DNA from 3 places in the Geobacillus thermopakistaniensis genome. Region 3 is predicted to be linked to each of the others. Evidence: riboswitches for the same ligand, from Rfam matches in the RefSeq annotation. Region 3 holds a riboswitch; each other region holds the start of a gene.
The links. A riboswitch is a leader RNA that binds a small molecule or an ion and turns the genes downstream of it on or off. The one in region 3 is predicted to bind S-adenosylmethionine.
Positions count from the first base shown of each region.

Region 1: it holds a riboswitch for S-adenosylmethionine, as region 3 does, so the genes downstream of both, metK (methionine adenosyltransferase) here and T260_RS130295 (bifunctional homocysteine S-methyltransferase/methylenetetrahydrofolate reductase) in region 3, are expected to answer to the same signal.
Region 2: it holds a riboswitch for S-adenosylmethionine, as region 3 does, so the genes downstream of both, mtnK (S-methyl-5-thioribose kinase) here and T260_RS130295 (bifunctional homocysteine S-methyltransferase/methylenetetrahydrofolate reductase) in region 3, are expected to answer to the same signal.

Region 1 is NZ_AYSF01000028.1:68,196-75,799, reverse strand. It holds partial or broken gene T260_RS135325 (MDR family MFS transporter) at 1-214, opposite strand, end outside; gene T260_RS135330 (hypothetical protein) at 425-589, opposite strand; gene T260_RS135335 (YtzC family protein) at 608-871, opposite strand; gene mnmM (tRNA 5-(aminomethyl)-2-thiouridylate-methyltransferase MnmM) at 1,157-1,744, shown strand; gene tbcS (tetraprenyl-beta-curcumene synthase) at 1,792-2,901, opposite strand; gene T260_RS135350 (gamma carbonic anhydrase) at 3,240-3,788, shown strand; gene metK (methionine adenosyltransferase) at 3,811-5,022, opposite strand; SAM riboswitch class I at 5,152-5,266, opposite strand; gene pckA (phosphoenolpyruvate carboxykinase (ATP)) at 5,485-7,071, shown strand; gene T260_RS1000000138245 (Rpn family recombination-promoting nuclease/putative transposase) at 7,215-7,604, opposite strand, start outside.
Region 2 is NZ_AYSF01000056.1:12,194-23,467, reverse strand. It holds gene T260_RS127805 (B12-binding domain-containing radical SAM protein) at 1-711, opposite strand, end outside; gene T260_RS127810 (PAS domain-containing sensor histidine kinase) at 976-3,192, shown strand; gene T260_RS127815 (methylated-DNA--[protein]-cysteine S-methyltransferase) at 3,182-3,676, shown strand; gene T260_RS127820 (ABC transporter permease) at 3,826-4,839, opposite strand; gene T260_RS127825 (sugar ABC transporter ATP-binding protein) at 4,781-6,331, opposite strand; gene T260_RS127830 (sugar ABC transporter substrate-binding protein) at 6,328-7,488, opposite strand; gene mtnA (S-methyl-5-thioribose-1-phosphate isomerase) at 7,475-8,542, opposite strand; gene mtnK (S-methyl-5-thioribose kinase) at 8,626-9,816, opposite strand; SAM riboswitch class I at 9,958-10,126, opposite strand; gene T260_RS127845 (carbon-nitrogen family hydrolase) at 10,221-11,033, opposite strand; gene T260_RS127850 (pyridoxal phosphate-dependent aminotransferase) at 11,131-11,274, shown strand, end outside.
Region 3 is NZ_AYSF01000045.1:27,373-38,646, forward strand. It holds gene pdxR (MocR-like pyridoxine biosynthesis transcription factor PdxR) at 1-301, shown strand, start outside; gene T260_RS130335 (ABC transporter ATP-binding protein) at 717-1,442, shown strand; gene T260_RS130330 (ABC transporter permease) at 1,447-2,226, shown strand; gene T260_RS130325 (DUF1572 domain-containing protein) at 2,587-3,090, shown strand; gene T260_RS0120170 (hypothetical protein) at 3,215-3,532, opposite strand; gene T260_RS130320 (ABC transporter substrate-binding protein) at 3,967-5,040, opposite strand; gene T260_RS130315 (ABC transporter permease) at 5,041-5,844, opposite strand; gene T260_RS130310 (ABC transporter permease) at 5,841-6,650, opposite strand; gene T260_RS130305 (ABC transporter ATP-binding protein) at 6,647-7,705, opposite strand; gene T260_RS130300 (DUF7577 domain-containing protein) at 8,029-8,412, shown strand; SAM riboswitch class I at 8,526-8,628, shown strand; gene T260_RS130295 (bifunctional homocysteine S-methyltransferase/methylenetetrahydrofolate reductase) at 8,700-10,547, shown strand; gene metH (methionine synthase) at 10,540-11,274, shown strand, end outside.

The DNA.
Region 1 (7,604 bases), on a different contig from region 3:
AAACGCGAAACCCGCCGATCCGGTCAAACAAAAAGCCGCCGGCCAAGCTGCCGATGACGCTTCCCCCAGAGTTGAGCATGAGCACGACACCAGCGACAGCGAGCGGCTGGCCGAGCTGTTCGTGCAAATAGATCGTGTTTAGCGGCCATAGAAACGACGCCCCTGTCACATTGAGCGCCATGCCGACAAGCAGCCACCAAAGAGCGCGGGGCATCGGTCATCATCCTTTTCTGGCTTTTATTTTGAGTTCCGAAATAATTGTAGGGGAAAACAGGAAAAAATGCAATCAAAAAGGCGGAGCGTTCCGATGCGTCCGCCACTTTTTTGCCAAACTAACTCCCCACGGAAACAATGGCTTTTGAAGCGGGGCTCCTGCGCGAAAAGAAGAACAAGACGGAGCGGCTTCCGCCCCTTTGGCTTGTCGTCACCCGTTCCGCTGCTTGGAGCGGATCGGTTGGCCGCCCGTTTCCTCGTATTGCTTTTTCGCCAGCTTCACCGGGTCAAAGTCTTGACCAAGCTCAAGATCGTTATTGTTTTGGCCGTTGCGTGTTTTTTGTTCCGGATTCGTTTGTTTCAAGCGTCGCTTCATGTTGTGTTCCTCCTCGTTTCAGCGGTCAAGCAAAATCATGTCATTTTGCAATTGCTCCAGTTGGAGCCGCATCCGATGCAGCTGCTCGCGCTGCTGGGCGTTGCAGCTTCGCGCCAAGTGCGCTAAATCGATGACCGTCTGCTCGAGCATCTGCTGGGCGTTGGTGTATTCGGTGATGTTGTAATGCTCCTGCTTTTGCGCTTCCGTATATTGCTCTTTCGCGTAGCGGATCACATCTTCACACCGCTGCAAAAATTCCTCAACGGATTGTCTTGTCGCCATGCGCTCACCTCGTTTCGTGATATTCCCTCATGTTTACTATGCGCCGCATAGGCCGGCCGTATCACGCCAATGATTGGCAGCGGTCGATTTTCCATGAAGTTTTTGTTACAATGCCGACGTGAGGATCTTCGTTCAGCTCGATCAATGTCGGTCAGCTCAAGGTTTTCTGTCACGCCGGCGCAGAGGATGGAAAGTTTAGGGGAAAAGCGATGGCATCCGACACTTTGGCGCAACGCCACGCCTGCCAACGTAAACGATGAAACGATCACAAGGAGGGGCCAACCGATGGCTTTGATGAACATTTTGCCGTTTGCCCGCTTTTTGCTTGATCAAGCAGTCAACGAAGGCGACATCGCCGTCGACGCGACCGTCGGCAACGGGCACGACACCGTGTATTTGGCCCAACGCGTCGGGGATTTCGGCCATGTGTTCGGCTTTGACATTCAGTCTGAGGCCATCACCGCCGCTTCCGCCCGCCTCGCGAAACATGGGCTATGCGGGCGGGCGACGTTGTTCGAGCGAAGCCATAGTGAACTGCTTGAGGCGCTTCCCGCCGATGTACACGGGCGCATCGCCGGCGCGGTGTTCAACCTCGGCTATTTGCCGGGCGGCAATAAGCAAATCGTCACCCAGCCGGAATCGACGATCGAAGCGGTCCGCCAGTTGCTTTCCGTCATGAAGCCGGGCGGCGTCATCGTTCTTGTCGTCTACCACGGCCATCCGGAAGGAAAGCGCGAACGCGACGCGCTCCTTGATTACGTCCGCTCTCTTGATCAACGGCGCGTCCATGCCTTGAAATACGAATTCATCAATCGGCAAAACAACCCGCCGTTTTTGCTCGCGCTCGAAACCCGGGCGGATAAGGGCGCCTGATTCAATCGGATCCCGCCCCTTTTGCCAATACAAGCAAACGGCCGCCCTTATGAAAAGGACAGCCGTTTTTGCCGCTCCTGCCAAAAGCGGTATGCTTTTCCGTTCCAATAGAAAAACTGCGACGCCGCCCCGCCGGCGCGGACGAGCCGGCGCGCCAGCCGGCGCAGCCCGCGCTGCTTTTTCACCTTGGCATCCGACAAATACAACCCAAGAAGCCCTCGGTGAATAAGGCGGTGAAACTCGCCGTGCGGAAGGGCGCCGACATGGCGGTCGGCCTCTTCGATGAAATGGCAAAGCCGCTCAAGCATCACCGTTTCATTCGGATAGTAAAAGCAAAAGTTTAAATCGCCGCCGTCCCGGTCTTCCTCCTGATCGATCAAATAGTCGAGCAAAATGTGCAGTCCTTGAATGTAAGGAAAATAACCGTCGCGCACTTGTCTCGCCATCTCCGGCGGCAGCGATTCGCCAAACGCATAGGCGACGAGGCAGAAAATGCCGAGTGTCGAACCGGAGCAGGCGGAAAACTCATACCACTCCATCGGCGGCAAGGCGTCTTTGTATTGCGCGAACCATTTCTCCAGCCGCGGCACCCGCTCGCTCGCTTCGACATGTTTATGCACTTGCAAGTCGCAATAATATCCGGCCAATTCATGCAAAAATGGGGCGATCGTCTCATAATGGCGCACCGTCTCGAGCACCTCTTGGCACGTGCGGACGAGCGCCGGCAAATAGCCGCCGTCTTCCTGTTCGCGGCGATGACGGTAATAGTTCGACGGCTCTGCTCCGATCGTCAAAGCGTCCGGCATCGAATCGTGCAAGGCGCGAAAGTCGAGCGGATCGAGCGAGGTGCTGCGGTCGCACAAATTATCCAAATAATCGCTGATCGTCTGGTAAGCAACGATAAAGCGGATGCAATCCTCCATGTTTTCTCCGGCCAAGAGCGCCAAAATGGAGCCGCCTTCGCAATGGAACGTTTTCGAAGCGATGCTCGCGAGCGCCTGGCGCCGCAATTCCGGGTCGGGAATGCGCTCGGCCTGGCGCCGCCAATAGGCAAGCTCGCGGTGGACAAGCGGAAGCACGTCACGATACACCATTTTCATCAAGGCGATGGGGTTTTTCGGAATGTTCAATCGGCTCACCTCAGGTGCAAACACCATGGTCTCGTCTCCTAGCATTTCCATCTTATCGGCAACCAAAATCGTTTCGCGTCTGAACAGCTTGCGATCTCGTCTTCCAGTATTGCCATCAATGCGGCCGGGGCAAACCATAAAAGGGTTGGCGACGGAATGAAAAAGCCGCTCAACAACGGTTCTTCTCACGTTGAGAAGCTTTGTGAAATCGGATCTTCTTCCCCGATCCCAACCACTCATCGGGCGAAACGAAACGTTTTTCACCAATCCCGATTAGGCGCGCTCGCTTTCGTTGGCGATTTGGACGCAGCGTTGTACAATACATGGTGAACGATCGATTTTGCAACAGAAAGGAACGAACGCCCATGATTTACCCATACAAAGGCAAAACGCCGCAAATTGCCGCCTCCGCCTTTATCGCCGACTATGTGACGATCACCGGCGATGTCGTGATCGGCGAAGAGACAAGCATTTGGTTCAATACCGTCATTCGCGGCGATGTGGCGCCAACGGTGATTGGCAACCGGGTCAATATTCAAGATAACTCAATTTTGCATCAAAGTCCAAACAATCCGCTTATCATTGAGGACGGGGTGACGGTCGGCCATCAAGTCATTTTGCACAGCGCCATCGTTCGCAAAAACGCGCTCATCGGCATGGGCTCAATCATTTTGGACCGCGCGGAAATCGGGGAAGGCGCGTTTATCGGCGCCGGCAGTTTAGTGCCGCCGGGCAAAAAAATTCCGCCCAACACGCTCGCCCTCGGCCGGCCGGCGAAAGTCGTCCGCGAACTGACGGAAGACGATATCCGCGAAATGGAGCGCATCCGCCGCGAATATGTCGAGAAAGGGCAGTATTACAAAGCGCTGCAGCAACAGCGGACATCGTGCGCCGACAAAAAAGAGCTGCCGTGATCAGGCAGCTCTTTTTCTTTCATCACTTGTCCGCCAACGCCAGCGCTTGTTCTTTCAACAAGGCGGCTTTGTCGGTGCGCTCCCACGGCAGGTCGATGTCCGTACGCCCAAAATGGCCGTAAGCAGCCGTCTGTTTGTAAATCGGGCGGCGAAGGTCGAGCATTTTGATGATGCCCGCCGGGCGGAGATCGAAGTTGTTGCGCACGACTTCAATCAAAATGTCTTCCGACACTTTGCCGGTGCCGAACGTATCGATCGAAATCGAAACTGGGCGAGCGACGCCGATCGCGTAGGCAAGCTGCACTTCGCATTTGTCGGCCAGTCCTGCCGCGACGATGTTTTTCGCGACATAGCGGGCCGCATACGCCGCCGAGCGGTCGACTTTCGTCGGATCTTTGCCCGAGAACGCGCCACCGCCGTGGCGGGCGTAGCCGCCGTACGTATCGACGATGATTTTGCGCCCCGTCAACCCAGCATCCCCTTGCGGACCGCCGATGACAAACCGTCCTGTCGGGTTGATGAAATATTTCGTGTTCTCATCAAGCAGCTCCGCGGGCACGACCGGCTTGATGACCTGCTCTTTAATGTCGCGCTGGATTTGCTCTTGCGTAATTTCCGGATGGTGCTGCGCGGAAACGACGATCGTATCGACGCGCACCGGTTTGCCGTTTTCATCGTATTCGATCGTCACTTGCGTTTTCCCGTCCGGCCGCAAGTACGGCAAGACGTCCGTTTTGCGCACTTCCGCCAATCGGCGCGCCAAGCGGTGCGCAAGCGAAATCGGCATCGGCATCAATTCTTCCGTCTCATTGCAGGCGAACCCAAACATCAATCCTTGGTCGCCGGCGCCGATCGCTTCGATTTCCTCGTCAGTCATCTGACCTTCGCGCGCCTCGAGCGCCCGGTCCACCCCCATCGCAATGTCCGGCGATTGTTCGTCAATCGATGTCAGCACCGCGCACGTATCGGCGTCAAATCCGTATTTGGCGCGCGTGTAGCCGATCTCCCGGACCGTATCGCGGACGATGCGCGGAATGTCCACGTATGTTGATGTCGTGATTTCCCCGCTCACGAGCACCAGCCCGGTCGTAACGCTCGTTTCGCAGGCGACGCGGGCGTTTGGATCTTTTTCCAAAATGGCATCCAAAATGGCGTCAGAAATTTGGTCGCAAATTTTATCCGGATGTCCTTCCGTCACAGACTCTGAAGTAAACAAGCGGCGTTTGGCTGACATTCGGTTTGTTTCCTCCTCTTGGCATAATGTGGCGACACGGAACTCATTTCCCTTTTTCCCTTCGCAATATAAAAAACCTTTCCTGTAACGGCTGAGGAAAGGTCATGGCAATCGTATTGCTTCCTTTCACTCTTATCGTTCAAGGACTGCGCCTTGCCACAGGTTAGCACCATTTCACACATGTACAGTTGTGACGGTTGCTGGGCTTCATCGGGCCTGTCCCTCCACCGGCTCGGGATAAGAGTATCCGTTCAATGACTTATCTTATCGCAACGGAATCGGCAAAGTCAACTATCAAAATTCATTTTTTATCATTTCCAGCCGCGAAAATTCTTTCCTCAAGGAAACCAACACATTGGGCAAAATAAAGTTTGAAAAACCCACACAATTAGTATGGACTATTAATAAAAATGTGTTATACTATTTTCAAGAGTGATTACAAAAAGAAGGCAGGTTTTGAATATGGGGATCGCAAACATGACGAATAAGCTTGATTTATTGCTGCAAAAACCGTACGTGCATCATCAACTGTCCGTCGCCGAGCTCGTCGAGAAAGTCCTGCAACGGAACGAAGGACGGCTGACGCACACCGGAGCCGTCGCGGTGACAACCGGCAAGTACACAGGGCGGTCGCCGAAAGACAAATACATCGTCGAAGAACCGTCAACGAAGCAAACGATCGACTGGGGCGCGGTCAACCAGCCGATGTCTCCGGAGACGTTTGATAAACTGTACGACAAAGTGCTCGACTATTTAATGAAGAAAGATGAACTGTTCGTGTTTAAAGGCTTTGCCGGCGCCGATCCGAAATACCGGCTGCCGATTCAAGTCGTCAACGAATTCGCCTGGCACAACTTGTTCGTCCATCAGCTGTTCATCCGGCCGAACGCCGAAGAGCTCGCCGCGCATGAGCCGCAATTCACCGTCATTTGCGCGCCGAACTTTAAAGCCGACCCGAAAGTTGACGGCACGCGCTCGGAAGCGTTCATCATCATCTCGTTTGAACGGCGCACCGTGTTGATCAGCGGCACCGAGTATGCCGGCGAAATGAAAAAATCGATTTTCTCGGTGATGAACTATTTGCTGCCGGAACAAGGCATCCTGCCGATGCACTGCTCGGCCAACGTCGGCCAGGAAGGCGACGTCGCCCTCTTTTTCGGCTTGTCGGGAACGGGAAAAACGACGCTCTCGACCGACCCGAACCGCCGCTTGATCGGCGATGATGAGCACGGCTGGTCAAACCGCGGCATTTTCAACATCGAAGGCGGCTGCTATGCGAAATGCATCAACCTATCGCGCGAGAAAGAGCCGCAAATTTTTGACGCCATCGGCTTCGGCGCGGTGCTCGAAAACGTCGTCCTCGACGACGCGACGCGGGTGCCGAATTACGACGACGGCACGCTGACGGAAAACACGCGCGCCGCCTACCCGCTTCAAGCGATCAAAAACATCGTCGACCCAAGCGTCGCCGGCCATCCGTCCACGATCGTGTTTTTGACGGCTGATGCGTTCGGCGTCCTGCCGCCAATCAGCAAGCTGACGCGCGAACAGGCGATGTACCATTTCTTAAGCGGCTACACAAGCAAACTCGCCGGCACCGAACGCGGCGTCACCGAACCGGAAGCAACGTTCTCAACGTGCTTTGGCGCACCGTTTTTGCCGCGCCCGGCCGTCGAATACGCGGAAATGCTCGGGCAAAAAATCGCCGAACACAACGTCCGCGTCTTTTTGGTCAACACCGGCTGGACAGGGGGACCGTACGGCGTCGGCAGCCGCATGAAGCTCGCCTACACCCGGGCGATGGTGCAAGCCGCCGTCGAAGGGGAGCTGGACAACGTCGAAACGGTGCAAGACCCGATTTTCGGCCTCGCCATCCCAACCCGCGTCCCCGGCGTGCCGGATGACGTCCTGCAGCCGCAAAACACATGGGCTGACAAACAAGCGTACGAACAAAAAGCAAAAGAGCTGGCGCAAAAGTTCCGCGCCAACTTCCGAAAGTTCGCCCATATCGACCCGACGATCGAAAAACTCGGCGGACCGCTCGTGTAACAAGAACCCGGCCGGACAGGGAGCCGTTCCCTGTCCGGCTGTTTTTTCGAACGCATAAAATGATTGTCGTCGATCCCCCGGGGTTTTTGCACGATTGGGGGTCGACGACAATGTGAGGCTCGACGGCGAAGAGTCTGCTCTGCTTACCCCTTCACCCGTTCGATCTTCTCAACCGGCAGCCCGGTCAGTTCGTGGATCGTGTCGACATCGTACCCTTTCGCCAGCATTCTCTTCACCACGTCGAGCTTCCCTTCCTCAATCCCTTTTTGGCGCCCTTGCTTCATCCCTTGTTTGACTCCTTGTTGAATTCCCTTTTCCATTCCCCGCTGTTCGTACGAGACGATGAGCTCCATCACTTGCTTCGCTTCCTTCGTTTCCATTTGGCTCACCTCGTTTCGCAGTTTGACTTCCTCCTCTTCGGACAACCGCAAATACGTTTCAAAAAAACCGAACAACAGCCGCTGTTTCGCCTCATCGAGCTCAAGGCGGACGAGCATGCGCAAAAATTCTTTTTTCACTTCGACCTTTTCTTC
Region 2 (11,274 bases), on a different contig from region 3:
ATAGCTGCGGCTGATGTTGAACGTCCGGTCGACGAACTTGATCGTCCGCGCTCCGTGCTTCATTAAATAGCGTAAATCATCCTTGATTTTTTCACGGTCAAAATAGCGGACACCTACTTCAATCGAGGACAGGCAAAATTGGCAACTGAACGGGCAGCCGCGGCTTGTCTCCACATAGATGATCCGGTTCGGAAGATGTGGGATGTCTTCCGGAAAGCGAAACGGCGACGGCATATCAGCAAGGCGGAGCTTGTTCCGTTGTGGATTCATGACGATGCGGTCTCCATCGCGAAACGCCAGCCCTGCGACATCTGCCACTTCTTTGCGGCCTTCTAAGGCAAAGAGCAGCTGTTTAAACGTTTCTTCCCCTTCACCGATGACGATAAAATCCAATTCCGGCACCCGCTCCATCCATTCACGCACATCGTACGACACTTCCGGTCCGCCGGCGACGATGACAATATTCGGCGCTGCTTTTTTCAACAGCTTGACGACTTTGATCGTTTCTTCAATGTTCCAAATGTAGCAGCTGAAGCCGATGACATCCGGACGGCGTTGGTACAAATCAGTCACAATGTTCAGCACCGGGTCTTTGATCGTATACTCAACAAGCTTGACGTCAAATTCGGGCTGAGCGTATGCTTTTAAATAGCGGATGGCTAAATTCATATGAATGTATTTGGCGTTCAATGTCGCACAGACGATGTTCATCGCAACAAAACCCCTTTGTCTATAATATAGCAGCAAAACTCCTTTGTCTATAATTTATAGATGCAATTGGAAGCTTTCATTTGGCTTTAAGCGAGGGGGGAGAGTTGACTATCATGCAGTTTAGCCAAATGAAAAAGCAGAAAAACTTGTCGAACATTGTGGAAAAGAATTTTAAAAAATCTTCGTAAATCAAGGGAGGAGTAAATTTTTCCACATCGAATATATATTTCGTTGAATGGTTTGAATAGACAAGGAGAGATGGATATGGCCCAAAGCCTTTCTCCTCGGGAAGAACAAAATGCATCGCCGGATGTGCGGTCGCTTGAAGAGGAAAATCGGCGGTTAAAAGAGCGGTTGAACAGTTATTCGATCATTTTTGAGCGGTCGCTCGATGCGATCGTGATTTTAAATAAAAACGGTGAATTTGTCGATGTGAACGAAGCGGCGTGCAAGCTGTTTGAGATGGATAAGTTTTCGTTGATCGGCCATTCGTTTTCTTCGTTCCTCGAACTTGTGCCGCCCGATATTTTGCTGTTTCAGCGCTCGATGTTGCAAAAGTTCGGTTCGTTCAGCGATGAACTGCTCATCAAACTGCCGGACGGCAAAGTGAAGCATGTGGAATTTTCGATGAAAAAGGATGTGTTCGACGAATTTGACCTTGTCATGATGCGCGACATCTCAGCCCATAAGGCGCTTGAGCGCGAACGCATCATTCATGAGTTTTTGTTTCGCGACGTATTCAACCGCGCTGTTGACGGCATCGTCATTTTCGATGAATTTGGGCGGTTTATCGATGTCAATCCGGCGTTTTCGATGAGCTTGAACTTGGAAAAAGGAAAACTGCTCAATTTGTCGTTTCAGCAGTTCGTCGCCCGCGAATGCGCCAATGAGTTCGCTCGGCTGCTCGCGGAAGTGAAAGAAAAGGGAACGGCCAAAGGCGAGTTGTCGCTTGTCCGCCCGGACGGAACGGTGAAAATGTTTGAGCTGACGGCGACTTCCAACGTCTATAGCGGGTTTTACATGGCCATTATGCGCGATGTGACAGAAAGAAAAAATATGGAAATCAAGTTGCAAAAAAGCGAAGAACGGTTCCGGGCTATTTTCGAACAAGCGCATGAGGCGATCCTCATTTGGGACGATTTTGGCTGCATATTGAACGCCAATCCGGCGGCGAGCCGGACGTTTGAGCTGCCCTTGAATTTGCTTGTGCGCCGCAATTTGTTTGATTTTGTCGACTATGGGGACGAAAAGGTGAAACGCATTTTCAGCGAGTTCCGGCGCAAAGGGGAAATCCGTGACGAGCTGACGTTTCATATGCCGAACGGTGAGGATAAGCAGCTCGAGTTCACAATGAAAAAAGGAGCGATCGACGGGTACCACTTGACGATTTTCCGCAATGTGAGCGAGCGGCGGAAAATCGAGCGCGAGCTGCGCGAAAGCGAGCAAAAGTTCCGGAGCATTTTCGATCATGCGATGGATGGTATTTTGCTTTGGGATGCCAAGCATCGGATCATCGACGCCAATCCGGTTGTCTGCGGCATTTTTTCCGTCGAAAAGGAGGCGCTCCTTGGCCGAATGGTGGTCGAGCTCGTTCCGGAGCGGGCGCGCCGCCAGCTCAACAAGCTGCTTCAACAATGCCAACGCACCGGCGAAGCGAGCGGCGAGGTCGAATTTTTCGACGAGGGAAAAGGGAGAATTATTGAGTTTTCACTGAAAAAGGAAGTGATTCCCGGCGTCGGGATGATGATGCTGCGCGATGTGACCGAGCGCAAGGAGATGGAGCTGCAGTTGCGCAAGTCGGATACGCTCAACGTCGTCGGGGAATTGGCCGCCGGCATCGCCCATGAAATCCGCAATCCGATGACGGCGCTAAAGGGTTTCATTCAGCTGTTGCAAGGAAGCATTGACGGCGACTATTCGATGTATTTTAATGTCATTATGTCGGAATTGAAACGGATTGAGTCGATCATCACCGAGTTTCTGGTCTTGGCGAAGCCCCAGGCGGTGCAGTACAAACAAAATGATATCTGCAAAATTATGCAAGACACGATCGATTTGATCAGCGCCCAAGCGATGATGCACAACGTGCAAATCATCGCCGACTTCGAGCGCGGGCTGCCGCCGGTGTATTGCGAGCCGAATCAGTTGAAGCAAGTGTTCATCAATATTTTGAAAAACGCCATCGAAGTGATGCCAAAAGGCGGGGACATTACGGTGCGCATCACCCGCGCCGGGTGCTATGTGCGCATCTCCATCACCGACCAAGGATGCGGCATTCCAAAAGATAAAATCAAAAAGCTTGGCGAGCCGTTTTATACGACGAAAGAACGCGGCACCGGCCTCGGCTTGATGGTCAGCTATAAAATCATAGAAGAGCACCAAGGGAAAATTGAAGTGGAAAGCGAAGTCGGCGTCGGCACGACGTTCCATATCACGCTGCCGATCGAACGAATGGAAAGGGAGGACGACGATGACGATTGAATATGCAGTATACCGCTCAGAGCTGCTCGGCGACATTTACATCGCCTCCGACGGCGACGCGATTGTCAAAGTCGAGCTGTTTCCAGAAGAATGGCGCGCGTTCGCCGGCGAACATCCGGCTGTCAAAAGCTGGTCGCCGCTTCTTGAACGCGCGCTTAGGCAGCTGGATGAGTATTTCCACGGTCGACGCCAAGCATTTGACTTGCCGCTGAAGTGGAAGGGAACTGCCTTCCAAGAAGAGGTGTGGGCGGCGCTTTGCCGCATTCCGTACGGCGAGACGGCGACATACGCTGACATCGCCGCGCAAATCGGCCGCCCGAAAGCGGTGCGCGCCGTCGGTCAGGCAAACCGGGCGAATGAACTGTCGATTCTCGTTCCGTGCCACCGCGTTGTCGGCAAAAACGGCGCTCTCATTGGCTATGCTGGAAGCCGCACCGATGTGAAGGCGAAGCTGTTGGAGCTTGAGCGCCGCTTACGTAGATGACGCTCTTGCGTTCGTGGAACAGGCAAAGGGTTTGGAAGGCGTTGTATGCGGATGCTGCAATGAAGCAGGCGGAAAAAGAGGCTGACGGCTTGCCTAGAAAAACGCGTCTGCCCCCGAGGATTGCCATCCACGGGGGCAGAGATCGGGCGTTATTTTTTTTGCCAATGCGACAAGGCGAGGGCGCCGACTAAAATGGCGCCTTTTATAATGTCTTGGGCGTAATACGGAACGTTTGCCATCGTCAAGCCGTTCAGCAACACGCCCATTAAAATCGAGCCGAACAATGTGCCGATGACGTTCGGCTTGCCGGCGCCAAAGACGGAAAAGCCGATGTAGGCGGCGGCGACGCTGTCCATTAAAAGCGAGGCGCCGGCCGACACTTGCCCGGTGCCGATGCGCGAGGCAAGGACGATGCCGCCTAAGGCCGCAAAAAACCCGCTGATGACGTATGCATATGTCCGATAGCGGTTGACCGGGATGCCTGAGAGCCTTGCCGCCTCGCGGTTTTCTCCGGTCAAATAAAAGAGGCGGCCGGGTTTCGTGTACGTTAAAAACAGATGAGCGGCAATGACGACAAACAGCATAAGCAAGACCGAAAACGGCACGCCGAACAGCTCTCCCTGGCCGATAAATAAAAAGGAAGGAATGAATTTGCCCGGCGCCGTGCCGCCATCGGGCAGCGGCATGTCGTTGTAGATCGAAAACCCTTTCGTATAGGTGAGCTGCACGCCGTTAATGGCGTACATCGTCGCCAACGTCGCGAGCAAATCGGGCAATTTGAATTTGACGATCAACAACGAGTTCAAGAGCCCGACAGCAATGCCGAGCAACAGCGGCACGAGCAGGGTGATGAAAATTTCTTGGCGGTACAGGACGAGCGCCGCTGCGCTCGCGATCGTCGCTAGGCTCACCGTCGAGCCGACGGACAAATCGAAGCCATCGACGATGAGCGAAAACGTAATGCCGATTGCCACGAGCGTCACGATCGAAATGGACCGCAAAATGTCACTGAAGTTTTCATACGTAAAAAATCGGTCTTGCGTGATGCCGAAGTAGGCGATAACGGCAAGAATGGCCAGCAAGGTGCCGTGTTTATACAACCATTCAAGAATGGACGGCGCCGTTTTTTTCGACGGCGTTGTGGAAACGGCTGGCTGGCTCATGGATCTCACCTCCGCTGCAATAGTAAACAAGCTGTTCATACGTCAATTCAGCGGCCGGCAGGCGAGCGAGCAGCCGGCCGTCGACCATCACGTAGATGGTGTCGCAAATGTCAAGCAGCTCTTGAAATTCGCTGGAAAAGTACAGCACCGTTTTTCCTTCATCGGCAAGGGAGCGAATGATGGAAAACACCTCTTGCTTCGCATGGACGTCGATCCCTTTGGTCGGTTCGTCAAACAAAAAGACGCGTGCGTTTGTGTTGAGCCATTTGCCGATGACGACTTTTTGTTGATTGCCGCCGCTCAAGTGGCGAACGACGGTGGTGCTTGACGGCGGATGAACACCTAGCGAGCGGACGAGCCCGTCGGCTTCAGCCGCTTCTTTCGCCCAGCTGATCCATTGCCAGCGCGACAGGCGGGAAAGAAGGCGGACGGTCAAGTTCGTTTTCACTGATTCGGGCAAAAACAACCCTTGTTTGCGCCGTTCTTCCGGGATGAGGCAAAGGCCGGCGTCGATGGCTTCATAAGGCGATGAGAACACATAGCGTCTGCCATCAATTTCCCACTCGCCGGATGTGTTCCGGTGGGCGATGAGGCTTTCGGCAAGCTCCGTCTTGCCGGCGCCGACGAGGCCAGCGATGCCGACGATTTCGCCGCGGTGGGCGTATAGGTCGACTGTTGTCCCGGTTTTGTCGATCAAAATTCCGCGGGCGGCAAACGCGATGTCGCTTCTGTATGTGCGTGCTTGTTTCGCGGCGGCGGTCCGCTTCGTTCCAGTCATATGAAGGACGATGTCCTCAAGCGGCAGGCTGCGGGCGCCTCCGTGATAGACGACGCGGCCGTCGCGCAAAATCGTCAGCCGGTCAGCGATCTCCTGAACTTCTTTCAGTTTATGAGAGATGTAAATAAAGCCGACGCCTTGCTGCTTCAGTTCATCGATGATGGCAAACAGACGCCTTGTTTCCGCCTCGCTTAAGGCGGCCGTCGGTTCGTCTAGGATGATATAGCGCGCGTTGGATGACAGCACTTTGGCGAGCACAATCAGCTGCTTTTCATGGAGCGAGCAGTCGCGAACCAATTTCGTCGGCGGCAACGACAGGCCGACGCGGCGAAGCAGGGCGGCGGCCCGCTCTTTTTCTTGACGCAGCGAGCGAATCGGCCGTTGCTTCACATGGACGAACTCGTCCGCCGCTACATTTTCGTAAATCGGCAAGCCGGGAAAGAGCGCTGTGTCAACTTCTTGAACGACGAGGCCGATGCCGGCTTGTTTTGCTTCGCGCGGCGATGAAAACGTGTATATCGTACCGTCGATCGTGATCGTACCAGCGTCAGGCGGAATGGCGCCGGCCAAAATGTTCATGAGCGTGCTTTTGCCGGCGCCGTTCATGCCTAAAAGGGCGTGGACTTCGCCAGGACGAACGTCGAAGTCCACGCCGTCGAGCACGCGCACGGCGCCAAACGATTTTTCCATGCCCCGCATTGACAACCCGTTCATTTTTTGTTCACCTGGGCTTCCAACGTTTTCATCCACGGCGAGATGGCGACATTGGATTGCCCCCAGCCCGGGATGTATTGCGAAAGCTCATTCATCGACACTTGTTTGTCCGGAAGATCGGACCGTTTCACTAAATGCGGCTCAAGCGAGTAAATGTTCGGCGTTTTTTCTCCAGCGATTTTTTGATACGCGAACCGCACTTGGACGCGGCCGACTTCGGCTGGGTCGGTCGCCGTTGTCGCCACCCATGGGCTGTTTGGTTTTTGGATCATTTGCAAGTCTTCATCGCTCAAATCGATGCCATACACTTTAATTTCCGTGCGCCCAGCTTGCTCGATGGCGCGCGTCGCCCCTTTGGCGAACTCGTCCCAAGTTGCGAAGACAGCGTCAATGTCGCCTTTGTTCGGGTATTTTTTCAAAATCGCTTCCATTTGCGTTTGTGTGTCCAAAGCTGTGTTGGCGCTCGCCGTGCCAAACTTGGCAATTTCTTTAATGTTCGGATAGCGTTTTTTGAACGCGTCATAAATGACATGGCGGCGTTCCATCGGGGTAAAGCCGCCGACCCAAATCGTGACGATGTTGCCTTCCCCGTTTAAGTCTTCTGCGAGCGTTTTTAATGTTTTCCAGGCGAGGCTGTAGTCGTCTTGGTCGATGACGGTGACGCCGGGAATGTTCAAATCGTTGTCAAACGCCACAACTGGAATGCCTTTGGCGACGGCTTTTTTCACCGGGCCTTCGAGCGCATCGGCGCGGCCGTGGTCAAGCAAAATGGCGTCCACATTTTGTGTAATGGCCGTCTCAACGTACGATGCCATTTTGGTTAAATCGTTGTCGGCGTTGTAAATTTGCACCTCGCCGCCGAATTTTTGCACTTGTTCTTTGACGCCGGCGATGTATTGCGATGAGAACGTGCCGATGGACAGTTGCATAATGGCGGCGATTTTCACCGGCTTTTTCAACTTTTCAGGAATGGCCGCTTGCTCGTCGCTTGTTGCCGTCGAGTGGCTGGATGTCGTTTCCGTTTTGTTGTTCGTGGTCTTGGCTCCGTTGGCTGGCTTGGAGCTAACGGCATCTTGCTCGTGTGTGCAGCCAGCCAAGATGGAGAACACGGCAAAGAAAAGAAGAAAAAGGGAAGATAAGGCCTTAAATCGTTTCATGTTGCTCCTCCTTTGTGAATAATGATGGCAGCGTTGCGTTGTAATTGCCGCGAATGATGCCTTTTTCGGTAATGATCGCGGTAATGAGTTCGTTTGGCGTTACGTCAAACGCCGGATTGTATACGTTGACGCCTTCCGGGGCGATGCGCACGCCGGCGATGTGGGTCACTTCATCCGGATGGCGCTCTTCGATCGGGATGTCCGCACCTGTTTTCGTCGTCAAATCGATCGTGGACAACGGCGCAGCGACGTAAAACGGAATGTCAAACGACTTCGCGAGCAAGGCCAGGCCGAACGTGCCGATTTTGTTCGCCGTATCGCCGTTTTGCGCGATCCGGTCGGCGCCGACGATGATGGCGCCAATGCCTTTCGCCTTGATCGCTTGCGCTGCCATGTTGTCGGTGATGAGCGTCACATCAACGCCCGCTTGCATCAGTTCCCAAGCGGTCAGGCGCGCCCCTTGCAACACCGGCCGCGTCTCGAGAGCGTAAACGGATAGTTCAATTCCTTTTTCTTTCGCCAAATAAAACGGGGCGAGCGCCGTTCCGTAGCGGGCGGTGGCGATCGAGCCGGCGTTGCAAATCGTCATCACCCGCTCGCCGGGCCTGAAGAGCGACAAGGCATGCTCGCCAATGCGGCGGCACACATCCTCGTCTTCTACTTGAATGCGAATCGCTTCGTGGACGAGCGTCGTTTTGGCCTCGTTGACGGAAAGGGCGTCGGCCGCAGCGGTGACGAGCCGATCGAGCGCCCAAAACAAGTTGACGGCAGTCGGCCGGGCACTGGCTAGGTAGTCACGATCTCGTTTCAAGCGACGGCGGAATTCATCGAGCGATTCGGTGTCGTAGCGTAAAGCGGCAAGCGCCAGGCCATAGGCGGCGGTGATGCCGATCGCCGGCGCGCCGCGCACTTTCAGCGTGGCAATCGCCTCATAGACGTCTTCCAGAGTGTGCAAGTCGATATATTCGATGATGGATGGAAGCTTTTGCTGGTTTAAAATCGTCACATGCGTCTCGCGCCATTCAACGGAGCGTGGGATGGCAAAAGTGCTCATCGCCATCTTCCTTTCTCTTTTTTTTTGGTTTGTCCGGGTCAGCGCCGCGCAGCTTGCGTCGAGACCCGGACGATTGTATGGCATTATTGTTCCGTTTCGGCAAACAGGCGGCGGAAGTCTTCCGTTCCGGTGAACACGCGGCGCTCAATGATCAAGCGGCGGCCGAGGCGGAGCGCATGACGTTTGGCTGCAAGGCGCGCCTCTTTTTGCTCAATGCCGTCAAGGTCCGCCACATGGGCAAGGCCGATCGTCCGGCGGATCACTTCGCAGCCGGCGAAGCCGACAGCATCGATGAACGCGTGCCGGAGCACGTCCTCGAGCAAGCCCGGCGTCGCGGCGTACGTTTCCACACTCTCGGTGCGCCAAAGGTTTGAGAACACGGACGTGAAAACGTCCCATGTCCGGTCGATGTGGTCAAAGAGCGGCTGTCGCTCCGATTCAGGGCGGGACAACGCATTTAACAGCAAGTTGGCGAAAAATTGGCCAAGGTCAAACCCGATCGGGCCGTAAAAGGCGAATTCCGGGTCAATCACTTTCGTTTCGTCATCGCTGGCGAAAATGCTGCCGGTATGCAAATCGCCATGCAAAAGCACATCGGCTTCGGTTAAAAACTTGCGCTTCAGCTTTGCCGTTTCGAGATGGAGGCGGTCGTCGCCCCAAAGCGCTTCAACGTCTGGGCGCAATTCGTCTTCAAAGTTGTTCGTTTCGTGGTCAAAAAACGGGTCGGTGAAGACGAGGTCTTCGGTAATTTTGCACAGTTCCGGATTGACGAAGCTTTGCGCCAATTTCTTTTTCTCTTGCTGGTTCATGCCGAAGTCAGACGTATAAAATGCCGTTTTGGCGACAAACTCGCCGATATGCTGGGACAAAAGCGGATACGTTTTTCCTTCGATCAACCCTTTGCGGGCGATTTGCAGGCGGGACAAATCTTCCATCACCGTAATGGCGAGCGATTCGTCAGAATAGTAGACTTTCGGCACGTATTGCGGCACATAGCTCGCAAACGTGCGCAGCGCGTTGCTTTCAATGACAGCGCGCTTTAACGTGAGCGGCCAGCTTTCGCCGACCACTTTGGCGTACGGCAACGCTTGTTTGATGATGACGCCTTGTTTCGTTTCTTGATCGACGATATGAAAAACAAGGTTCAAGTTCCCGTCGCCGATCTCGCGGCAGGCAAGCGGCGCTCCGTCGCGGAATAGGCCGAGGCGGACAGCGAGAGATACCGCCTTCGGTTCGGTCAGCGGTTCGTAAACCGATGTTTGAACAGTGGTCATTTCCTTGTTCCCCCTTTTTTCATTTCGCTCGTTTTCAAATGCCGGTTCTGACGCGGCGCTGAAATCTCGGCGTTTCCGGCAAATGAAAAAGCCTCTTTCGCATACGGAAAGAGGCTTGAAGATTCATTACGTTCTTCGCGCCTCTTATCTTTCAGAAAGACATCGGTCTTTCTGTTGGACTTAGCACCGTGCCCTGCGGAAGCATGACGCTTCCGGCGCCGCCCTTGGCGTGCGCCCTATCTCACGATAGTATTACGGTCGGTTGCTGGGCTTCATTGGGCCAATTCCCTCAGCCAACTCTTGATAAGAGTACCGATTTCTCGTATTCAGTTTTTGCAATTTTCACGATGTTGTCAATCGTTTGGTTGTTTGATTCGAATGATACATGGTCGATCAATCGATTGTCAATACGTTTTGAAAAAATTTTTTGCCGCTTCGTAGTCGTGCGGCCGGCGGTCGGCAAACACCGGGATGCGCGCGCGGACGTCCGCAACGAGTGCGGGATCGATGTCGGCCGAGAGAATGCCCGGCTTCTCGTCCGCCTCGGCGATCACTTCGCCCCATGGGTCGATGACGAGCGAATGGCCGGCAAAGACGTTGTTCGGGTCGCGGCCAGCCCGGTTGCAGGCGACGACGTAGCATTGGTTTTCAATCGCCCGCGCCATCAAGAGCGTCCGCCAATGGTGCAGGCGGGGAAGCGGCCATTCGGCGACGACAAACAGCACTTCCGCCCCAGCCAAAGCATGGGCGCGAATCCACTCCGGAAAGCGGATGTCATAGCAAATGACCCCGGCGCATGCAAGCCCGTCGAGCGAAAACAAGCCTAAGCTGCTTCCCGGCTGCAAATACAAATGTTCATCCATTAATTGGAACAGATGGAGTTTGCTGTATTCGCCGACGATTTGACCGCTCCGGTCGGCCACGATCATCGTGTTCGTCACGCCGGTTGTTGTTTTTTTAGCGACCGAGCCGGCGACGAGATGGATGTTGTGTGCTTGCGCTAGGCGGGAGGCGAACGCTTTCGCCCGTTCGGCGCCTTCGTCGGCAATCTCATCTAGGCGCGTCAAATCGTAGCCGGTCGTCCATAATTCCGGCAGCACGATGATATTCGCGCCGTCCTTGACGGCCGATTCAATGGCGCTTTCCGCGCACCGTTCGTTTTCGTTCGGGTCGCCAAACGCAATATCAAGCTGGAGGCAGGCGATGCGGATCGTCATGAGTTTTCACCTCGAAAAAATTTTGCTTTACATTTTGCTTTTTACGATATATGATGTTGCACTAGAATTTCAAGAATTTTTTAAGAAGGTGTGGGCGATGACGATGGAAATTCCTTTTTCCGAGCTGCTTGAGCAGCTGCCAAAGCAATTTTTCGCCTCGCTTGTCGCAAAAGTCGGGGAGAAAATCAAGGCCGGATGCGACGTGATCAATTTAGGGCAAGGCAACCCGGATCAGCCGACG
Region 3 (11,274 bases):
GCGCCTCGTGTACAAACGAAAAATGGAGCATTTAACATCACTACTGCGAAAAGCATTTGGGGATATGATCTCCATTATTGGCGAACAGTCCGGTTTATACGTGTTAATCAAAGTTCATTCCGATTGTTCAGAAGAACAGCTACTTCAACGCGCCCTATCGTGTGGGGTAAAAGTGTATCCCACTTCGCGCTATTTTGTGAACCAACGGCCAGACCGACCCATGATCAAGCTCGGTTTTAGCGGCTTGTCGCTCGAGGATATTGAGCTTGGAGTAAAACTGCTCAAAAAAGCATGGTGTTGACGACGACTTCACGGAAAACGCCCCTCTTTTTACACAAGCTCACGGAATCCCTGTCTTGGCGTGTATTTTTGATCGGTTTCTAATGTCACGTTAATTTTAAATATTTACATTTTTTTGTTTTTTTGTATAATACACTAAAGGGGAAAGAGAATATGGGTGGAAAAAATCATAGACCATTTAATATGTGGTGCAAAATTGATATAGCTATTGAACTTTCCACCAGTATTTCTACAGAGCTTTTCTATCGACTGGAAGGACATGGTTCTCTTACTGTGGTCCCTCCTATTCCAACAAGTGACGACATACTAAAACATGCTCCGTCTCAAGTCCCAGCGAGTTGGTAATAATCCTTTCGGGTGGTCCTCAAGATTTTTCAAGACCACCCTAGCTTATTAAATGGAAAGGGTAGAAAAAAATGATTGCCGTGCAAGACGTAAACAAAATCTATCCGCCAAACCGCCAAGTATTACATAATGTTTCCCTTGAACTGGTTGAAGGGGATCGACTTATTCTTTTAGGGCCGAATGGAGCCGGAAAAACTACTTTAATAAGATGCATCATCGGGCTTACTGCACCAGACAGCGGCAGCATCTATGTCAATGGAGTAGATGTTGTCCGCCATCCAGATGAAGCGCGCGAGTCGATTGCGGTCGTATTTGAAGAAGCTGACAACTCCTATTCTTATTTAACTGTTTTGGAAAATCTCTTATACTTCGGCTTGCTGAACAAATGGAGTCGTGCTGAAGCAAAACGAAGAGCCGAACGAATGATGGCCGTGTTGAATCTAACCCCATACGCTGAGCGTCTTACCCAAACCCTTTCACGTGGGATGAAACAAAAACTGGCATTTGCGATCGCCTTAATGAAAGGAGCGCCGTTTTTGTTCCTTGATGAGCCAACTCTTGGCCTTGATGTTGAGTCGCAACATCATATCCGAACCATGTTAACGGAAGAAAACCAATGGTGGAAAGCCGTTCTCATCACCACCCACGACATTCCTTTTGCCCACGCCGTTGGAAATAAGTTTGTCTTTATTCAAGGCGGAAAAATCGTTTGGAGCGGCACGAAAGAACATTTTTCAACTCCAGCCGACCTTGAAACTCATTTTTTGGCCGCTATTCGTTCCAACCTATCCGTCTAAGGAGGTGAGTCGGTTGTCCCCGCAAATCTTGAATGTAGTATTGGCTTCCTTTTTGAAAAAAAGGGCAGAGTATCGTCGGTATTGGTTCGATTTTACCGTTGGCCTTATCATTAAATTTGTCTTTTTTCTCGGTACGCTGTACGCAAGCCCGATACAAACCGGAAAGGAAGCGACGCTCAAACTGTTCGGTTTCAGCCTTTGGTACTTAAGCGCTCATTTGATCTCAAAGCTCGGCAACACGGTGATCGAGGAAGCGTATCTCGGCACCGCCGAGCAAGTGCTTTCCACCAAGACTGCTCCATGGAAAATTTTGATCGGCGTAGTGATCGCTGAAATCGCGTTATCGTCCATGTGGGTAGTGCTCTTTTTCATCTGTGCGGCTTTGATGATTGGATTTTCCGAAATTCTCTCGGGAATATTATCCATGATAACGGAGATCGTCGTATTTGGCGGCGTAAGCCTAATCGGGATGACGGGAATCGGTGTGTTCATTTTAGGACTGTCCCTTCGCTTAAAACAAGTCGGAGCCGTTACCGAGGTGCTGCTTTATTATTTATTAATCTTCTCAGGTTTTTTTCTATCTTCAAATTTATTGCCGACAGCCTTTCATATTCTCAACTACTTTTCTCCCCTTTCTTGGGCCGTGCAAGGAGTGAATGAAGGATGGCCCGTATTCTTTCCTGCTCTCGGCATCTCGCTATTATGGCTGGCCATGGGCTCATTGGTCTTGAAGCAACAATGGCATTGGGCGAGAAAAAACGGAAAAATCGGAAGCTACGTATAAAAGAGCGGACGTTATCCCTCACATTTCGCACCCTTTCGGCGAAAATCGAGAGGATGTTTTCGCGACCATGCCGAATGCATCTTCGACAATCAAGGAAAGCAAAGGAGGTTTCATAACACGGACGTCTTGCACGAAGGGGACTCTCTTTATTACAACGCCGCCTGCGAACATCAATTTATGAACACAGGCAACGAAGAGTGCCGCTATGATCTGATTATTCACTCGCCTGCTTCGAAAACATGACCCATAGTCATGTCCGCCCAAGGCGTTGCTTTTTTTGCTTTTTGCCGTCACATAGAAAGAAATCACAGCATCGACGGCGAATAAAAGAGATGGCATTTCTTTGACGGAGGTGTGTGAATGAACATCGGCCAAGAATATTTGCGAGTGGTGCGCGCACGCTTTGTTGACATGAAAAAGACCGCCGAACGGGCTATGGACCAATGTTCGGAGGAACAGCTGTTCCATTGCTTTCATGAGGAGGCCAACAGCATCGCCATCATTGTCAAACATATGAGCGGAAATATGGTGTCGCGCTGGACAGACTTTTTGTCGTCGGATGGGGAAAAACCGGACCGAAACCGCGATGATGAGTTTATCAACGACTTCCATACGCGCAAAGAAGTCATGGCTTGCTGGGAAAAGGGGTGGTCTGCTTTCTTTCAGACGCTGAACGAACTGCAAGAAACGGATTTGTTGCGGACGGTCACGATCCGCGGCGAACCCCATTCCGTCATCGAAGCCATTGAGCGGCAAATGTACCATTATTCGTATCATATCGGGCAAATCGTCTATATCGCGAAACAGCTGAACGCAAACAACTGGAAAACATTGACCATACCAAGAAATCGAAAAACAACATAGGCAACTCCTTATTCGAATGATCATGCAAACGCCATCCGCCCCTCGGAACCGTCAGCCGATAAAGGTGGATGGCTTCTTTTTGTTGTTTGTTGTTCCTTCCCAATCATACCTATCGGGATCGCAGTCATCGTCTGGAAAGTTTCACAATGCCGACCAACAAACAAACCATCCCCACTCCCCACGCCAGCCCCGCCTTGCCAAGAAGGAGGGAGATTTCTTCAGATGCCTGCACATGGGTAAGATCAAAGGAAATCGCCTTCAGCGCAAATGAAACAGCCAGAGACAGCAACAAGAAATGGGCCAATATCCACAGAAACGCCCGCCCCTCTCGATTCCTTCGCCAAAGAAAAACGATTGTCGCAACCGCGATCAACATCACAACCGAAAAGCCGCCGATGAGCATATCCATCACATTTTCTTCCATAGGCAAATGATTGGGCAACGTTCCCACCTCCTCTTTTTCATCATATCATGTCTTTCTATTCTTCTTCCCTGCGTCCGATCCCTTCTTGTATGTGAAGCCGCCCATGGGCTTCTTCGTTCCCGCGCGCTAGGGAAGCGGCGCAACCCTTTACGCAAACGCCAAGCAGGCGCCCATCTCCCTATTGCAGAGGGCGGCGCCTGCTCTGATTGTATAGATGCAATGTAAAGCTTTAACACTTTTCGTTTTTACCGGTCATTGCATCCGACTGTCGAGTGACCAAACAACGCCGCTTCCAGACCCATGAATGGGTCTGTGAAGCGAGTCGTTGTTCGGTCTTCCGTCACGCTAAAGCGTGACGGAGGCAAGCCTGTGGCTTGCCTTCGACAGTCAAAAATGGATAAGCCACTTTTTCCGTCAAGGATATGTGAAACGATTTCGTTGCATCTATATGGTTACTTTTGCTGCATCTTAAACTGCAAAAACAGTTCGTTGTAGTAGGCGAGCATGTGTTTCCCTAAGTTTTCGTACACTTCGAGATGCCCAGCTGAATCCAAATCGGGGTAAAAGCGCCGATCGCCCGCGATGTCTTTTGGCAAATAGGCAAGCGCCTTTTTATTCGGCGTCGAATAGCCGACATACTCGGCGTTTTGCGCCGCGTGTTTTGGGTCGAGCATAAAGTTGATGAACGCGTGCGCTCCTTCGATGTTTTTCGCTGTTTTCGGAATGACCATGTTGTCAAACCATAAGTTGGAGCCTTCTTTCGGCACGACATAGTCGAGCTTGTCGTTTTCCGCGATGATTTCGGCCGCATCGCCCGACCAGACGACGCCGATGGCTGCTTCTTCATTGGCAAGCAGCAGCTTGATTTCATCGCCGACAATCGCCTTCACGTTCGGCATGAGCCGATCGAGCTTCCGCTTGGCTTCTTGCAAGTGGGCTTTGTTCGTGTCATTGAGCGAATAGCCGAGGCTGTTTAACGCCATCCCCATCACTTCGCGCGCCCCGTCGACAAGCAAAATTTGATTGCGCAAGCTTGGATCCCATAAGTCGTTCCAGCTTGTGATGGTCTTGCCGCCAAGCATCTCGCGGTTGTAGACGATGCCGACCGTCCCCCAAAAATACGGCACGGAATACCGGTTGTGCGGATCAAACGACAAGTTGAGAAACCGCGGCTCGATATATTGCAAATTGGGAAGCTTTCGGTAATCAAGCGGCAGAAGCAGCTTTTCTTCGATCATTTTGCTGATGGCGTAATCGGATGGAACGGCGACGTCAAACGTTGCCCCGCCTTGGGCGATTTTCGCCATCATCGCCTCATTGGAATCAAACGTTTGGTAAATCACTTTCCACCCTGTCTCTTTTTCAAATTCGCGAATGAGCGCGGGGTCAATGTAATCGCCCCAGTTGTAGACCGTCACCGTTTTGCCTCCGCCGTACCCTTCCGCTTCGTTCAGCCGATGAGTGACAAACATCAGGACGAACGCGGCGATAAACACGGCCGCAAATCCTTGGACAAGCCGTCTCACCTACTTTCGCCCCCCTATCCCGTACAAGCGGCCGCCTTTTTGGCTAAGCACGTAATAGCCGATAACGAGCAACATGGTAAATAAAAACAGAAGCGTCGACAATGCGTTGATCGACAAGGAAATGCCTTGGCGCGCCCGCGAATAAATTTCCACGGACAGCGTCGAGAACCCATTTCCCGTGACAAAAAAGGTCACGGCAAAGTCATCGAGCGAATACGTGAGCGCCATGAAAAAGCCCGCCCATATGCTCGGAGCCAAAAACGGCAGCACCACACCGGACAGCACTTGCCAATGACTGGCTCCTAAATCTCTAGCCGCATCAATCAGCGTCGGGCTCATTTCTTCCAGTTTCGGCAGCACCATCAACACGACAATCGGCACGCTGAACGCAATATGAGACAACAGCACGGACGTAAAGCCGAGCTTGATGCCAGCGATTGTAAACAGCAGCAAAAACGAAGCGCCGATGATGACATCGGGGCTGACGATCAGCACGTTGTTGAGGGCGAGAAGAGCGTTTTTCGTTCGCTGCCGCTTGACATAGTAAACGGCGAGCGCTCCGATGACCCCAAGTATCGTCGCAACCGCCGCCGACAGCAGCGCAACGACGATTGTATTCAAAACGATGATGAGCAAGCGGTCGTCGGACAGCACGTCGCGGTACCACTTGAGCGTGAACGATTGAAAATCGTGCATCGCCCCGCCGCTGTTGAAAGAATAATACATCAAATACACAATCGGCATATACATCACGGCAAACACGACTAACAAGTACACACGTCCCCACGCCTGCATCCGTTTCATCGGCTTCCCTCTTTTCTTCCGCTTCCTGTCAGGATGACGATGACCGCCATGGCGATCATTAACACAACAGCGATCGTCGCCCCCATCCCCCAGTTTTGGGTGACAAGAAAATGCTGCTCAATGGCGGTGCCGAGCGTAATGACGCGGTTGCCAGCGACAAGGCGTGTAATCATAAACAGCGACAGCGCCGGGATGAATACCGCTTGGCAGCCGGCCTTCACTCCGCCAAGCGTGAGCGGAAAGACGACGCGGCGGAACGTCGTCCAAGCCGAAGCGCCCAAATCGCGGGCGGCATCGACAAGCGATGGCGGCAGCTCCTCCAGCGCGTTGAAAATCGGCAGCACCATAAACGGAATAAAAATGTACACCGACACAAAGACAAAACTGAAATCGGTGAACAACAGCTGCCGCGGCCCGACGCCCAGCGCTTTCAACAAAGCGTTGGCCAGCCCGTACGTGCCGAACAGCCCTAAAAACGCATACACCTTCAGCAGCAAATTCACCCACATCGGCAAAATAAGCAACAACAGCCATAGCTGCTTGTGCCGCGTCTTCGTCAGCCAATAGGCGGTCGGATAGCCGATGAGCAGCGACACAAGCGTGATTAAAAACGCATACCAAAACGAATACGCCATCATTTTCAAATAAATGGGCGTCCACACGGATTTGTAGTTGGACAACGTCCAATGGCCGTCAAGATCCAAAAACGATTCATACACCAAAAAGACAATCGGGGCCACGACAAACAGCACAAGCCAAATGCCATAAGGGATTAAATACCAGTTCCGCCACGCCCGTTCCGTCATGCGTCCTCATCCTCCTTTTCGAGTCGCATGACGTGAATCGCTTCCGGTTCAAAACGAAGGCCGACCGTTTCCCCGACTTCGGCCTTTTTCGTCGAATGGACAAGCCATTCGTTGCCGTTTTCGTCATAGCCGCAAATTTCATAATGGACACCGCGGAATAAGAGCGAATCGACGCGGATGACGATCTGCCCGTCTTCCGGCGCCGCGAGCTCCAAATCTTCCGGGCGGATGACGACATCGACCGGTTCGTTTGGCGCGAAGCCGCGGTCAACACACGCAAACTGTTTGCCGGCAAATTCGACGAGGAAATCGTCGATCATGCGCCCTGACAAAATGTTCGATTCGCCAATGAAATCGGCGACGAATCGATTGACAGGCTCGTCGTAAATGTCTTTCGGCGTCCCAAACTGCTGAATTTTCCCTTTATTCAGAACAAAAATGTAATCGGACATCGCCAGCGCTTCTTCTTGATCATGCGTGACAAAAATAAACGTAATGCCCAATCGGCGCTGCAATTCACGAAGTTCATACTGCATTTCCGTGCGCAGTTTCAAATCCAAGGCTGACAGCGGTTCATCCAAGAGCAGCACCTCAGGTTCATTGACAATCGCCCGGGCAATGGCGACGCGCTGACGCTGGCCGCCTGACATTTCTTGAATGCGGCGGCGCTCATAGCCGTCTAAGTTGACAAACCGAAGCGCTTCCCTCACTTTCTCGCGAATGTCGGTTTCTTTCATCTTTTTCACGCGCAAACCAAACGCAACGTTTTCAAACACATCGAGATGAGGGAACAATGCATAGTCTTGAAAAACAGTGTTGACTTGCCGTTTGTTCGGCGGGACGTTTTGAATCGGCTTTCCGTGGAAATAAATCGTTCCTTCCGTCGGCTCGATAAACCCGGCAATCAGCCGCAAAATCGTTGTCTTCCCACAACCCGATGGTCCAAGCAGCGTATAAAACTTCCCGCGCTCCATCGCAAAACTGACATCATCCAGTACGGCTGCGCCGTCGTATTCCTTCGTCACTCGCTCGAAGCGGATGATTTCTCCGTTCACTTTCAGCCCCCCGTCTTCTTCATCTCCATCATTCCTAATTAGAACATAGAGACAATGAAAGTGCAATGACAAAACGATCGTTGAACGGTCTTCCCACCCATGCCAATGCTTAAGAAGCGAAAAATGGTCGATGATGCAATTGATAAGGCAACATACCGCCCGTTTTCCTCTCTTACAAGACATAATCAAGGTATTGAAAAATAAATCCAATTAAAAATCTAATATTTTTGCCTCTATCGGCTCAAACGTTTCTATGTGAACATGGAAAAAACCAATTTTTTCTATTATAATATATCTATGAATTCTGTTAGGGAGGAATGAAATTGAAAAGCATCAAACCCGGCCGCGGTCCGTCGATGCAAGGACTCTTCGGCAGCATCGCCGCTGTGTTGTTCGGCATCTTTTGGATGGTGATGGCATTCTCCATCACCGCGGACTCGCCGTTTCCCGCCGCCCGCTTTTTTCCGTTTTTCGGCCTTGTCGTCATCGCCATCGGCGTATTTCAAGCGTTTTACCATTACAAAAATGCGACGGGAAAACAACGCATGTCCTTATTGGACATTGTCGACAGCGAGGAAGAGCCCGACCCGCTGAACGTCCGATTTGGAAGCCATAAACAGCCAAACAAGCATTGCCCTCATTGCGGCGGGCATGTGCAGCACAATTTCCAATTTTGCCCCCAATGTGGAAAAGAGCTTCTCCGTTGATCCGAGAAATTCTTTTTTGAAATTTCCTCGCTTCACCGTATTGAATAATTTCGAAAAATACATTAAATTATATAGTAATCATCAAAACGCTGCCGCACAATTGCATACGGACATTCTTATCAAGAGAGGGGGAGGGACTGGCCCGGTGAACCCTCAGCAACCTGGCCCGCGGCCAAGGTGCTAAATCCAGACAGGCGGAAGCCTGGAAGATAAGAAGAAGCGAATGAAAAGTCTTCTTCTTATAGAAGGCTTTTTTCTTTTACTACGGAGAAACGGGGGAATCGAACGTGGGATTGCTGGATAAGTTGAAAGAGCGCATTCTCATCGCCGACGGGGCGATGGGAACGCTTTTATATTCGCACGGCATTGACCGTTGTTTTGAAGAATTGAATCTATCCAATCCAGATGAAATCGTCCATATTCATGAAGCGTATATCGCCGCGGGCGCCGACGTCATTCAGACGAATACATACGGCGCCAACTATGTGAAACTCGCCCGCTACGGCCTTGAAGATGAGGTGCCGGCCATCAACCGCGCGGCGGTGCGGCTCGCCAGGCAAGCGGCGAACGGGCGGGCGTACGTGCTCGGGACGATCGGGGGGCTGCGCACGTTAAACAAAAGCGTCGTCACGCTCGAAGAAGTGAAACGGACGTTTCGCGAGCAGCTGTTTGTCCTGCTGGCTGAAGGAGTCGACGGCGTGCTGCTCGAGACGTATTACGATTTGGAAGAGTTGGAGACGGTGCTTGCCATCGCCCGCAAAGAGACCGACTTGCCGATTATCGCTCACGTCTCGCTCCATGAAGTCGGCGTCTTGCAAGATGGCACGCCGCTCGCGGACGCCCTTGCCCGCCTAGAGGCGCTCGGGGCCGATGTCGTCGGACTGAACTGTCGTCTCGGTCCATATCATATGCTTCGGTCGCTCGAGGAAGTGCCGCTGCCGAAGCAGGCATTTTTGTCGGCGTATCCGAACGCGAGCCTCCCGGATTACCGCGATGGCCGGCTTGTCTATGAGACGAACGCTGAATATTTCGAGGAAACAGCCAAAGCGTTCCGCGACCAAGGGGTGCGCTTGATCGGCGGGTGCTGCGGCACGACGCCGAAGCATATCGCAGCGATGGCAAAAGCGCTCTCCGACCGAACGCCGGTGACGGAAAAAACGGTGAAACGGCGCGCGGTGTCTGTATCAGTGCAAGCGGATCGGCCCGCCCCATCTCCCCTTCCCGAGCTTGCCCGCACGCGCCGCTCGGTCATTGTGGAGCTGGATCCGCCGAAAAAATTGGGGATTGACAAGTTTCTTGCTGGGGCGAAAGCGCTCCATGACGCCGGCATCGATGCGCTGACGTTGGCCGACAACTCGCTCGCCACGCCGCGCATCAGCAACGCCGCTGTCGCCACGATCATCAAGGAGCAGCTCGGCATCCGCCCGCTTGTGCATATTACATGCCGCGATCGCAATTTGATCGGCTTGCAGTCGCATTTGATGGGCTTGCATACGCTCGGCATCACCGACGTGCTCGCCATTACCGGCGACCCGTCGAAAATCGGCGACTTCCCAGGAGCAACGTCGGTGTATGATTTATCATCGTTCGATTTGATCCGCTTGATCCGCCAGTTTAACGAAGGGCTGTCGTACTCGGGCAAACCGCTTGGGCAAAAAACGAACTTCTCGATCGGCGCTGCGTTCAACCCGAACGTCCGCCATTTGGATAAAGCAGTTGAGCGAATGGAGAAAAAAATTCAATGCGGCGCCCACTATTTCTTGACCCAGCCGATTTACTCGGAAGAGAAAATCGTTGAAGTGCACGAAGCGACCAAGCATCTTGACACGCCGATTTACATCGGCATTATGCCACTTGTGAGCGCGCGCAACGCCGACTTTTTGCATCATGAAGTGCCGGGCATTACGCTCTCTGACGAGATTCGCGCCCGCATGGCGGCGTGCGGCGGCGACCCGGTGCAAGCAGCCAAGGAAGGCATCGCTATCGCCAAATCGCTCATTGACGCTGCGTTTGATTTGTTTAACGGCATTTATTTGATCACGCCGTTCTTGCGCTACGACATGACGGTCGAGCTTGTCCGCTACATTCACGAAAAAGAAGCGGCCGCCAAAGAAAGGAAGGTTGTTCATGGCTAACGTCACCTTAGAACAGCAACTGCAAAGAAAAATTCTTGTCATCGATGGCGCCATGGGCACGATGATCCAAAGCGCCAACCTATCGGCCGCCGACTTTGGCGGCGAGGCGTATGAAGGGTGCAACGAATATTTGACCCTCACCGCCCCGCATGTCATCCGCCGCATTCATGAAGCGTACCTAGAAGCCGGTGCTGATATCATTGAAACGAACACGTTCGGAGCGACACGCATCGTGCTTGACGAATATGGCCTCGGTCATTTGGCGCTTGAGCTGAACATCGAAGCGGCCAAACTCGCCAAACAAACGGCTGAGTCGTTCTCCACCCCGGACTGGCCGCGCTTTGTCGCCGGTTCGATGGGGCCGACGACGAAAACGTTGTCGGTGACCGGCGGCGCAACGTTTGAAGAACTCGTCGCCGCCTACGAAGAACAAGCGCGCGGACTGCTCTTAGGAGGCGTCGACCTTCTCCTACTCGAGACGTGCCAAGATACGCTGAATGTCAAAGCCGGTTTTCTCGGCATTTCGAAGGCGTTTGAAGCGGTCGGCCGCCGCGTGCCGCTCATGATTTCCGGCACGATCGAACCGATGGGCACGACGCTCGCCGGGCAGGCGATCGATGCGTTTTTCATCTCGGTGCGCCATATGAAGCCGATCGCCGTCGGCTTAAACTGCGCAACCGGTCCGGAGTTTATGACCGACCATTTGCGCACGCTCGCCTCGCTCGCT